DNA from 3 places in the Arthrobacter sp. Y3223151 genome. Region 3 is predicted to be linked to each of the others. Evidence: predicted binding sites of a transcription regulator. Region 3 holds the regulator's gene; each other region holds the start of a gene.
What was found. Region 3 encodes LexA, which represses DNA repair genes until DNA is damaged. Its sites were predicted from a motif close to TCGAACANNTGTTCGA; they were not measured.

Region 1 (4,129 bases), on a different contig from region 3:
TGTGATCCACCGTGACGTGAAGCCGGCCAATATCCTGTTGGCCAACGGCAGCCCGAACGACACCCGGCACCACCCCAAACTTTCTGACTTCGGCATCGCCCGGATGGTCGAATCCAGCATGGCCACTGCCCAGGGCGCGACCATCGGAACGGCGAACTACCTCAGCCCGGAACAGGCCGTCGGCGAAAAAGTTACCGGCGCCAGCGATGTTTACTCGTTGGCCCTGGTGCTCTTCGAGTGCCTTACCCAGCGCAAGGCCTTCCCGGGGACACCTATGGAGGCAGCGGTCGCCCGCCTGCTGCGGGACCCGGAGATGCCAGCATCGATGGATCCCGAATGGGCGGACCTGCTGACCCGGATGACCCGCCGTGACCCGGAGGCTCGTCCTACCGCCCACGAGGTGGCCCTGAGGCTGCGGAACCTGGCCGAAGGGCCGCTGCCCGACCAAATTGTGGCCTCCGCCTCCGTGCTCCCCTCCCCTGCAGCACTGGTGAACGGTGTGATCGGATCGGACACGGCCGGGGCACCCGAAGAGCGTACCGGTGGGCACATCACCGGGAACGTGGCAATCCCCGCGCCGCCGAACCGCGCCCCCAGCGTCGGTTAGCACCGCGCTCCCAGCGTGGGGTAACCACGCTCTCAGCGAGGGTTGAACAAGGCTCCCAGCGTGGGGTAACCACGCTCTCAGCGAGGGTGAAACCGGATCCCCGTGGGTTGAGCTGGCCCCGCTGCAGGGCTCAAGCTGTCATGTTGCAGCTTGGAGTGGTTGGGGTGGGATGTGGGTATGCCAGTAGGAGTTGCGCAGCGGTTTGCGGCGCGGGTCGATGTAGTCCGGCGGGGTGAACCAGGGGATGCCGTCGACGACGTTGATCTGCCAGTTGCCTTGCTCGATCAGGTCGTGGTGGAGCAGGCACAGGCACACCCCGTTGTTGACGTCGGTGCGGCCGCCGGCCCACCAGGGGATGATGTGGTGCGCTTCGGTCCAGAACGCGGGCATGCTGCACCCCGGGAAGGCGCAGCCCTTGTCCCGGGCGACCAGTGCCCGGCGGATGGCGCGGTTGAAGAACCGTTGCGACCGGCCCAAATCCAGGATCTCGCCCTCGGATCCGAGGACGGCCGGGATGATCTCGGCGTCGCAGGCCATGCGCCGGACCGTGGTGGCCGAGACCGGGCCGTTGAAGACCGCGCTGCCGCCGCCGGAGAGCAGTCCGGCCAGTTGGTCGTATCCGGTGGTGACGATCACCTGGGTGCGGTGCCCGCCCGAGTCCGGAAGCCTGCCGGTGTTCAGCGCGATCCGGCAGGCCCCGACCAGGCCCGCGAGCAGCTTCTGCGCCCGGGTGGCCTCATCCATCGCCTCCACCACGGCCGGATCCACACCGGCGAAACTATCGCTGCCGGCTTCGGCCCCGGAGGACAGATCGCCCCTCACGCCGGTTATGTCGCCGCGGTCAGCCTCAGCGGCACCGGCTCCGCCCCTGCCTACCTCCGTGGTACCGGCGCTGGGACCGGTGCCTGTTCCGGTTCCGGTTCCGGGAACATCATGGTTACCGCCGCCGTTGGCCGTGCCGGCGACCGTGGTTCCGCCGCCTGCGGTGTGGGACTCCCCAGAACCGGCCGGGCCCGCGTCGGACGGGCTGTCGGCGGCAGGGTCGGTGGCGGCGGTTTCGATGGCGTCGGGGCGGATCCGCGGGTTGGCGGCGCTGTTCATCACGGTGGCGAGGGCTTCGTACTGGGCGTCGGTGGTGTTGATGACGAACTGGTGCAGCCCGCGGCGCCGGCCGCGGTAGAACATGCCCTGCCGGGCCCGCAGTTCCTCCTCGGACGGTTCGGCACCGTCCTGGTCGACAGCGGTTTCCCACGTCCTGGCCACCATCACCAGGGTGTCCGCATCGGCGTCCACGGCCTGCCGGACCAGCGACGCTTCCATCGCCTGCAACGCCTCCGGAGTGCCGGCGTGGCGGGCCCGGTCCAGGGAATCAACCACCAGCGCCGCGGCCTGGCCGCTGACCTCCCCGCCGGCCATGGCCTCGGCCAAGACCGGCAACGCCGGCGCACCCGGTTCCCCGTCCAACCGCACCGGCGCGGTGATCGCCTTGCCGACCCGCAGCCGGCGCCGCGCCTCGACAATCCCGACCCCCAACCGGGAGCGCAGATACTCCGCCGTGTTCGCGAACTCCGTCTTGCGGCGGCGCCGCACCTGCTGCGACCCGGACCCCTCCGGGGCAGCGGCGTCCGCGCCGCCGGTGCTGATCGCCGCCGCCGGGTCCGCCCACTCCCCCGCCCCCTCCGTCCCCGAAGCTGCGTCACCGGGCTCTGCGCCGGCGGCGGCGCTTGCTCCGAGTCCTGCCGTCGAGTGTTCCCCGTTGGCGGCGATGTCCGCCCGCTCCACCGCGTGGGCGCCGACCGCCTGCAGGAACTCCACGAGCTTCGAAACGCCCTCGACCGCCGCCACTGTGTTGGCCAGGTCCCGGGTAGACAGGGACACCGCCTCGGCCGGTAAGCGGTCGGCGGCATCCTGCAGCAGGACAAACGCCTGGACCAGAGATGCTTCGATCTCCCCGGTGCGGTCCAACGGTGCAAGAGCCATACCACAATTTTATTCGTACACACATTCGATAGCCATCAAAAGGCCTCATTGTGTAGGAATAGTGGCACGGCATTTTGAGACCCGGTTAGGGAAAACCTGCCAACCGGGAATCGGCGTGCGCCCCGACTGCGAGGAGCGCTGATTACTGCGGCGCCAACCAAGGCGCGCGGCACAGCCACCAACTACCGAGAGTCCGCCGACCAACAACAAACCCACGTACCTTGACGTGGCTCTCGCCACAGGCCATGATGGATCATATACGATTTCGTACTTCACAGGAGGATGCTTTGTCCGAAGCCAACGTCACCCAGTCCGCGGGCACGCTGCAAACGGTGGATACCCAGATCCTGGAGGACGCCGGCAAGGTGCTGGCCGTACACCTGTCCTACAACTCCCGGGCGGCACAGCGCGGACGGGTTCCGGCGCACCCCTCCTACTTCATGAAGGCTTCCTCCTCGCTGGCCCTCTCGGGCGGCACCGTGGAGCGCCCCGCGGGCACCGAACTGCTGGCCTTCGAGGGCGAGATTGCCCTGATCATCGGCAAGCCTGCCCGCCGCATCAGCATCGAAGAAGCCTGGGACCATGTGGGCCACGTGACCGCCAGCAACGACCTGGGCGTCTACGACATCAAGTACGCGGACAAGGGCTCCAATGTCCGCTCCAAGTCCGGCGACGGCTTTACGCCGATCGGCCCGGCCCTGCTGCCCGCGGCGTCGGTCAACCCGGACGCCCTCCGGATCCGCACCTGGGTCAACGGCGAGGTGGTCCAGGACGACACCACCGCGGGCCTGATCTTCTCCTTCGCCCGGATTGTCGCCGACCTCTCGCAACTGATGACGCTGCACCCGGGGGACGTCATCCTCACCGGAACTCCGGCCGGCTCCTCCGTGATCGTGCCGGGCGACGTCGTCGAGGTCGAGGTCTCCGACGAAGCCGCCGGGCTGAGCACCGGCCGCCTCTCGACCACGGTCACCCAGGGCGATGCGGAATTCGCGTCCTTCGGCAACACCCCCAAGATCACCGACACCGACCGAATCGATGCCTTCGGCAGCGAGGAAGCGGCCGGGCTGGCGCCGGCAATCACCGGCAAGTCCGCGCTGACCGAGGACGTCAAGGCCAAGCTGCTGTCGGTCGCCACCGCCACCATCTCCGGCGCGCTGCGGAAGCGCGGGCTGAACAATGTCAGCGTCGACGGACTGCTGGCCACCAAGCCGGGCCAGAAGGTCATCGGCACCGCCCGTACCCTGCGCTACGTACCCAACCGCGAGGACCTGTTCAAGTCACACGGCGGCGGTTACAACGCGCAGAAGCGCATCATCGACGCGCTTGGCCCGGGCGAGATCCTGGTCATGGAGGCCCGGGGCGAGAAGGGCTCCGGAACCCTCGGCGACATCCTCGCCCTGCGCTCCCAAGTGCGCGGCGCCGAGGCCATCATTACCGACGGCGGCGTCCGCGACCTTTCCGAGGTCGCAGCGCTGGACATCCCGACGTTCTACAACAGCGCCCACCCGGCGGTGCTGGGACGCAAGCACGTGCCCTGGG
Region 2 (4,129 bases), on a different contig from region 3:
CCAGCAGCGTCAGCCCGGATTTCGCCAAGAGCACGCGGCGTGCCCGCTACACCGCCGGCAGGATCGGCGACCGCGACATTCCGGACTATGCCGCCGAACCGGGCGTGGACCCGGCCAAGAAGACCGAAACCTTGGCCGAGGTGGAAGTCTCGATCAACAACTCCCGGTGGTCCGGTGTGCCGTTCATCCTCCGCTCGGGCAAGGCTTTGGGCAAGCCGCAGAAGGAAGTGATCGTCACCTTCAGGCCGGTCAACCACCTGCCCACGGGCTTCAAGGGCATCGACGCCCCGACCCGGCTGCGGATTGGGCTCGGACCGGAAACCCTCCAACTGGAGATCGACGTGAACGGCCCGGGCGACATCTTCACTCTGGACCGGGCGGTCATGAGCGCTGACCTGCACTCGGCCGACCTGTTGCCCTACGGCGAAGTGTTGGAAGGCGTGCTGCGTGGCGACCCGCTCCTGTCCGTTCGGGGGGACACCGCCGAGGAGTGCTGGCGGATAGTCGAGCCCGTGCTGAAGGCCTGGGAAAAAGACGAAGTGCCTTTGGAAGAGTACGAAGCGGGCAGCAACGGTCCGTCCGGCTGGGATACATCCCGAAGCGACAGACCACTCCCCTGACGGAACTCTAGGCCTCCAAATGCCTAGAACGGTGGCGGGTGTCTAGAACGGTGGCGGGTGTCTAGAACGGTGGCGGGGTGTTGTCCCATGGGCCGTCCGTGGCTCCATCGCCGCCGCCGGTGTCGCCGCCATCGCCGCCGTCGCCGCCGGTGTCGTGGGTGTCGCCGGTGTCGTCCCGGGTACTGTTTGCCCCGTTGCCCGGGCTTTCCGTGGCTCCGCCGCTGGGTGCCGAGGGGAGCGTGAGTGTCCACCCTTCGTCGGGGGTGGTGGTGTGGGTGTGGCCGGAGCGGGTCGTGAAGTGCAGGGTCCCGTCGGGATCCTGTCTGACGGTTCCGCCGCCGTTGTGTTTGGTTTTGTGCCCGGGTTTGCACCTGGCACTGAGATTTTCCAGGACTGTTTGCCAGGCGATCGTATGGTCGATCTCGCATTGGTCCGCCGGGACGGTACAACCGAAGTCGCGGCAGTGGCGGTCGCGTAGCCGGACGAGGCGTTTGAGCCATTCGGGCGGGTGGCGCAAGTCTTTGGCGACGGCGGCTGCCTTGCCATAGTCATCGGTGAGCACGATCAACCAGGACTTCGCCAGCGCGGCAAGGTCGCGGGTCATGCCCGGCGGGATGGGCCCGTACCCGGTCAGGTCACCGGGTTCTTCGGCGAGCCGGAGCAAGGTTGCAAGGGGCGCGGTGACGGCGACGGAGGCGGTCACGTTCCCGCCCCCGCAGGTGCAGGGACCTTGCCGTTCCGTACCCGGTGGAGCGCCTGTGGCTGCCGCTGCGGGAGCGGCTGCCGTTGCCGATGTCGTTGTGTTCGTTGCGGCGCCGGGGGCGGCCCCGGGTCCGGCCGCAATTCCGGAACGGGGTGCTGCTCGCGAACCGGCTGCTGCTTCGTTGTCGGCCGCTGCCTCGTCGTTGTCAGGTGCCGTCTGGGTGGCGGCTGTGTCGCCGGCGGCGGGTCCGGTTGGTGTGGCGGTGGCTGTGGCGGGCTGGTAGGCGTGGCCTGGGTAGCGCAGGAGCATGTCGGTAAAGACGTCGGCGCGGAGCTGGCCCAGCGTTCGGGTCTCCTCGACGGTTTGGAGTTTGCGGGCATGGGCCTGCATCAGGTTGTAGGCGAGCAGGGCTTTGTCGGCGCTGGTGCGGATGTAGAGTTCGGCCATCCCGTCGTCCTGGGGCTGGTAGTGAACGGTGCGGCGCTCCATCGCGGCCCGGTGCCGGGTCTCGAGGGGTTCGGGGTGCAGCCGGTCGCGGACGGTTCGGGCCCGGGCCTGGACGGATTCCAGCGTGATGGTCCCGGCGCCGGGAACAACGCGGGCTTCGTAACCGGTCAGGACCTCGGGCGGCAGGTCGGCGCCTTTGCGGGCGATGGCGGTGGCGCGGGGCAGGTCGAGGTCGCCGTTGCCGAGGGCGGCGAGGGTGGCGGGCAGGCAGGTGGCGATCTGGTGTGCGTCGGCCAGTTCCGCGGCCGCGCGTTGGCGGGGCAGGGCCAGGACGGGTGCGAGCTCGGCGTCGGCGTGCCGGCAGATCCCGTCCGGTGCCCCGGCGTCGGGTCCGGTGGCCGGGCGGAGCACCGCCAGGCGGTGCACGGCCCGCAGCCTGCGGGACTGGGTCCAGGCCTCGTGTTTGCGCACCGCCTGGAGGTAGTCGAGGGTCGACCAGTCGTCCAGCGTCGCGGGGTCCGTGCCGGCGAGCAGGCCTGCCAGTTCCGCCGGTCCCAAGTCCTGCCAATCGTCCGCCCAGCCCCGCGGCACCGGTACCGGCTCGGCGGAACCATCCTCGGGCGCGGCAGGGGTACCGGAGGATTCCTCCGGCTCCTGCGCCTCGTCGAACGGTTCCGCTGCCATACTTCAACGCTACGCAGCCCGCGCCGCGGGTAGAACGGGTCTTCGAGGAAAGTGCATAACCTGCCCTCGACACCTGCCTGTGGAGGACAACTCAGCAGGCTAGCGGCTGAAGGGAGGACCGTCCTTCCCGGTGCAGGACAACTCATCAGGCGGACGGCTGAACGCGGAACCGTCCATGCCGGTGCAGGACAAGTCGGGAGGGGAAACCAGCCCACCTCTAACCGAAGAAACCGCGGCACGCCGCAGGCACCGCTCGTGCACACCCGCCCACGGGAAGACCCGGTTGCTCCGGACGCCGCAGGGGCGGCCGGAACAACCGGGTCGTGGGAATCAGCCGAAGGTTCCCGTCCTAAATGGCAGCCTCGCCGCGTTCGCCGGTGCGGACACGGACCGCTTCCCGCACATCCACCAGCCAGACCTTGCCGTCACCCGCGCGCCCGGTGTTGGCCGTGGCCACGAGGACGTCGACGATGTCGTCGGCCAGGTCGTCCCCTACCAGGACCTCGACGCGGACCTTGGGCAGCAGGTCCACCGTGTATTCGGCGCCGCGGTAGACCTCGGTGTGGCCGCGCTGCCGCCCGTACCCGCTGGCCTCACTCACGGTCAGCCCTTGGACCCCGTAGCTTTCCAAGCTGTTGCGGACTGCCTCCAGCTTTTCAGGCCGGATGATTGCGGTGACCAGTTTCATGCGTTGACCTCTTCCTTGATCGTGCTGCGGGCACTAGGGTCGGTTGCCGGGTGCGGGATGAATGTTCCGCCGGTGCCCAGGCCGCCGAATTCGTAGGCGGATTCGGCGTGCTGGGCGAGGTCCACGCCGGCGACCTCATCCTCTGCGGTCACCCGGAAGCCAAGGGTCTTGTGGATCGCCAAGCCGATGATCAGGGTCATCACGCCACAGAACACCATGGAGACCGCCGCCGCCACCGCCTGCGCCCCCAGCTGGGCGACGCCACCGCCGTAGAAAAGGCCGGCGCCTGCACCCTCGGCCGGCAGGGCGATGAAGCCCAGGGCCAGCGTTCCGACCAGGCCGGCCACCAGGTGGACGCCCACCACATCGAGCGAGTCGTCGTAGCCCAGCCTGTACTTCAGCCCCACCGCCAGCGCGGCCAGCACTCCGGCCACCAGGCCCAGGCCCAACGCCCCCAGGGGGGAAACGTTGGCGCAGGCCGGGGTGATGGCCACCAGCCCAGCGACCACGCCCGAAGCCGCCCCGAGGGACGTGGGACGGCCGTCGCGGAGACGCTCGGTCACCAGCCAGCCCACGATGGCGGCTGCCGGGGCGGCCATGGTGTTGACCCAGATCAGGCCGGCTTCCTCCGCCGTGCCCGCCGCTCCCCCGTTAAATCCGAACCAGCCGAACCACAGCATCGCGGCGCCGATCATCACCAGCGGGATGTTGTGCGGGCGCTGTGCCGGGTCCTTGCCGAAGCCCTTGCGCTTGCCCAAGATCAGGGCCAAGATCAGGCCGGCGACACCGGCATTAATGTGCACCACCGTGCCGCCGGCGAAATCGATCGCCTCGCCCGCCCAGGCACCGATGACCCCCTCGGCGCCCAGCAATCCGCCGCCCCAGACCATGAAGGCCAGCGGGCAGTAAACCAGCGTGACCCAGACCGGCACGAAGACCGCCCAGGCGCTGAATTTGGCCCGGTCGGCGATGGCGCCGGAGATGAGT
Region 3 (4,129 bases):
CAGCGCATCGGTAATCTGCGGTGCGGCGGCGAGGTACCCGACCCTGGCGCCTGCCAGCGCGAAGGCCTTGCTCATGGTCCGGGAAACAATGAGTCGCTCCCGCCCCGGCAACAGCGTCAGCGCGCTCGGCGTTCCTTCGTGGGCGAACTCGGCGTAGGCCTCGTCCACGATCACGATGGCCTTGGAGGCCTCCCCCGCTGCATACGCCGCCTCCACGACTTCAAGGCCCAGGGCGGTGCCCGTCGGGTTGTTCGGGGAGCAAAGAACGACCACATTTGCCGCGGAGTCGGCCACGGCAGCGGCGGCGGCGTCCGGGGACAACGTGAAGTCCGCCCCCCGCGGAACAGCCACATAATCCGTGTCCGTTCCGCTGGCCAGCAGCGGGTACATGGAATAGGTGGGCGGGAAGCTCAACAGGGTGCGGCCGGGGCCGCCGAAGGCCTGGAGGATTTGCTGCAGGACTTCGTTCGATCCGTTGGCGGCCCAGATGTTCTCTGCGGTGAGGCCGTGCCCCAAGTAGCTGGCCAGCGCCGTCCTCAGCTTCGTGAACTCGCGGTCCGGATACCGGTTCAGGCCCGCGGCCGCCTCACTGACGGCCGAGACGATGGCCTGGCGGACAGCATCGGGGAGGCCATGGGTGTTTTCGTTGACGTTCAGGAGGACGGGAACCTCCAGCTGGGGCGCACCATAGGGCTCCAAGCCCCGGAGATTTTCCCGCAACGGCAGGCGGTTCAGGCGTTCTAACTGCTCACTCACCGGTCCAGTTTAAGCTTCGGCCCGCCCGGGGCAGGAATCGGGCGGGCCGAAGCAGCTCATATTACGGCTGGTCTCAGGGCGCCGACGGGACCAGCAGCTGCTGTCCGGAGTGGACGATGTCCCCCTGCAGGCCGTTCAATTGCGCGATCTCGAAAATGACATCGTGAGGGTTGCGGTCCGGGGCGGACTGCACTGCTATGTCCCACAGTGTCTGGCCGCTGCCGACCGTGACAGTTGCTGCCGGCCCCGGTCCCAGCCCCCCGGCGGCGGCCATTGCCGGAGCCGTGAAGAAACCGATCAGGGTCAGGGCTGCGGCCGCGGCGAGCATCAGCGGCAGGCCGATCAGCAACAAACGGCCCCGGCGGGTCAGCCGCAGGCCTGTGCTGGTGCGAACGCCGGCGGGCTGCGGTGCGAGCTGGGCGGACATGGTGCCACCTTTCCGATATTCGATCTATTTCGGCTGGTTTCGATCGTTGTGCGACCGTATTCGAACGTATCTTCGAATGCGTCTCTTACAGTTTTAGCACTGGTGATCGAACATTGTCGAGACTCAGTCGAACAAATGTTTGAAATTCGCTACCGCCTCGCCTAGCGTTGTAAGCGTCGAGCGGCAGTAAGAGCAGTGCATCAGCCGCCACCGACAAAACAGTTGAGACAACAGCCCATGTGCGGTTCCGCTACGGCGCCGGCGCAGGGACCACTACGGGGAGACCGGGGCCGGACATGTCGGAAGAGACCACCACCACTGCCGGAGCGAAGCGACGCGGCCGGCCCGTCAAAGTGGGACGCAGCCTGACGCCGCGGCAGAAGAAGATCCTGGAAACGATCCAGCGCTCCGTCATGTCCCACGGATACCCTCCGTCCATGCGCGAGATCGGTGACACCGTCGGTCTGGCAAGCCTGTCCAGCGTCACGCACCAGTTGGCCCAGCTCGAGAAGATGGGCTACATCAGGCGCGACCCCAAGCGTCCCCGTGCCATGGAAATCCTGACCCCGCTGAAACTCGAGCACGGGGGTGTGGAAATCGTCGGAGTCGATGAACCGCAACAGCTGCGCAGCTCCAGCGGCGTCGCAGTATCCGAGCTGACCACGTCATCCGACACGGCGATGGTGCCGCTGGTGGGACGGATCGCAGCGGGCGGGCCTATCCTGGCGGACCAGGCGGTCGAGGACGTCATGCCCCTGCCGCGGCAACTGGTGGGACACGGCGAGTTGTTCATGCTCAGGGTCTCGGGCGATTCCATGATCGATGCGGCCATCTGTGACGGCGACTGGGTCGTGGTGCGCCAGCAGCACACGGCCGAGAACGGCGACATCGTGGCGGCACTGCTCGACGACGAAGCAACGGTCAAGACCTTCCGGCAGCGCGACGGCCACACCTGGCTGCTGCCGCAGAATACCCAGTACGAACCCATTCTGGGCGACCACGCAACCATCATGGGCAAGGTTGTCTCGGTGATGCGGGCCCTCTGACGCGCCCTCGTCTCCCGGTCCCCCGCTGCCGCCACCCCGGGATCCCTGCGCGCACGGGCGGTTCCCGGCCGGGTGGGCCCCGCTCGCTCCGGGATGGGCCTGTCCCCACAGCACGTTCAGGCTGCGGCCGACGCCAGCCTTTCCAAGATCTGGCGGGCCGTGGCGCCGTCCTTGGTACTCCAGAAGGGCGGCAGGGCGCTGCGGAGGAAGTTCCCGTAGCGCGCTGTCGCCAGCCGGGAGTCCAAGACGGCCACCACCCCGCGGTCGTTGGAGGCGCGGATCAGCCTGCCGGCTCCCTGGGCCAGCCGCACGGCCGCGTGGGTCGCCGAGACGGTCATGAAACCGTTTCCGCCGGCCTGCGCCACGGACCGGGTCCGGGCAGTCGTGAGCGGGTCGTCCGGCCGGGGGAACGGGATCCGGTCGATGACCACGAGCCGGCACGCTGTGCCGGGTACGTCGACGCCCTGCCAGAGCGTCATCGTGCCGAACAGGCAGGTGTCGGGTTCTTCGGCGAATTGGCGGACCAGCGCGCCCATCGACGATTCGCCCTGGCACAGGATGGGCAGGTCGGTGCGCACGCGCATTTCGGCCGCGGCTTCTTCTGCCGCACGCCGCGAGGAGAACAGGCCCAGGGCGCCGCCGCGCGAGGCCAGCAGCAGCTCCTCGAGTTCATCGAGCTGTTCCGGGCTGGTGCCCCGGCCCGGCTTCGGTAGATGCGACGCCACGTAGAGCACGCCCTGCCTGGGGTAATCGAAGGGGCTGCCCACGTCCACGCTGGAATAGGCGGGCGCGCCGGCTCCGAGCAGTCCGAGCGACCCGGCGACGGCGTCGAAGGTTCCCCCGACCGACAACGTCGCCGATGTCAGCACAACGGTATGTTCGTCGAACAGGCCCTCACGCAGCCGGGACGCCACCGAGAGCGGTGCTATGTTCAGCGTTGCCGGCTGGTCGTCATTGGCGGCGTAGTCGCCGGTCTCGCCATAGGTGCTGGGACGGGTCGCCCAGATGACCTCCCGGGAGTCCGGTGCGGACAGCAGCCGTTCAGCCAGCTCCAGCACGGCCGAAAGCCGTGAGCGCGCCATCTGCCGTCCGCCGTCCGCTGCCCCCGCACCCTCGGGCTTGGAGTCGGAGAGCGCCGCGCGGGCCGCTTCCCGTACCTGCGCGAGCACCAGCTCATGCTCCTCGCGGAGGCCAACCGCCAACAAGCCGGTCGGCACCGACTGCAGGACGTCCTCTAGGGCGTCGGCGGCGGAGTTCAAAGGCTCCACGCTGATCCCCGTGTGTTTGCGCGCCGTCGAGGCGGCGGTACGCACCATGGCGGCGGAGAGTTGCCCCGCGACGGCGCTGGTGACCCGGTCCTGCAGCTCATGGGCCTCGTCGATGACCACCACGTCATAGTCCGGGAGTACCGCGACGCCCTCGAAGGCGTTGATGGCCAGCATGGCGTGGTTCGTGATCACGATGTCAGCCTCTGCCGCGCGGCCCCGGGCCAGTTCGCTGAAGCACTCGGCGGCCAGGGGACACTTCTGGGCGCCCAAGCATTCCATCGAGCCGACGGAGACCTGCCGCCAGGCCCGGTCGCTGACACCGGGCACCAGTTCATCCCGGTCCCCGGTTTCGGTCTCCTGTGCCCACTCGCGCAGGCGCACGACTTCCTTGCCCAGCGCGCCCGAGGCGCCGGAAGCGGACCCTGCGCCGGCCGGAGCAGGATGCGGAACCGCGTCCTCGCCGAGGCTGAACAGTGCCGCCGGCGCGTCCTCGTCCGGAAAGCCGCCCGCGAGCTTGTGCAGGCAGAGGTAATTGTTCCTGCCCTTGAGCAAAGCGACGTCCAGCGGCCTGGGAAGCTCGTCGGCGACGGCCTCCAACAGCCGGGGCAGATCCCGCTTGACGATCTGCGATT

Region 1: AC5RUP_RS12535 (HNH endonuclease signature motif containing protein) is a predicted target of LexA. The motif match lies at 2,601-2,616, and genes of this name have one in related genera.
Region 2: AC5RUP_RS11925 (DUF222 domain-containing protein) is a predicted target of LexA. The motif match lies at 2,485-2,500, and genes of this name have one in related genera.

The regions. Positions count from the first base shown of each region.
Region 1 covers NZ_JBNHGI010000008.1:139,763-143,891, forward strand. Annotated here, with positions in the region: gene AC5RUP_RS12530 (serine/threonine-protein kinase) at 1-607, shown strand, start outside; gene AC5RUP_RS12535 (HNH endonuclease signature motif containing protein) at 746-2,587, opposite strand; gene AC5RUP_RS12540 (fumarylacetoacetate hydrolase family protein) at 2,911-4,129, shown strand, end outside.
Region 2 covers NZ_JBNHGI010000008.1:5,449-9,577, forward strand. Annotated here, with positions in the region: gene AC5RUP_RS11920 (glucose-6-phosphate dehydrogenase) at 1-620, shown strand, start outside; gene AC5RUP_RS11925 (DUF222 domain-containing protein) at 682-2,454, opposite strand; gene AC5RUP_RS11930 (P-II family nitrogen regulator) at 2,804-3,142, opposite strand; gene AC5RUP_RS11935 (ammonium transporter) at 3,139-4,129, opposite strand, start outside.
Region 3 covers NZ_JBNHGI010000016.1:26,197-30,325, reverse strand. Annotated here, with positions in the region: gene AC5RUP_RS16030 (histidinol-phosphate transaminase) at 1-756, opposite strand, end outside; gene AC5RUP_RS16025 (LysM peptidoglycan-binding domain-containing protein) at 830-1,183, opposite strand; gene lexA (transcriptional repressor LexA) at 1,480-2,229, shown strand; gene AC5RUP_RS16015 (ATP-dependent DNA helicase) at 2,346-4,129, opposite strand, start outside.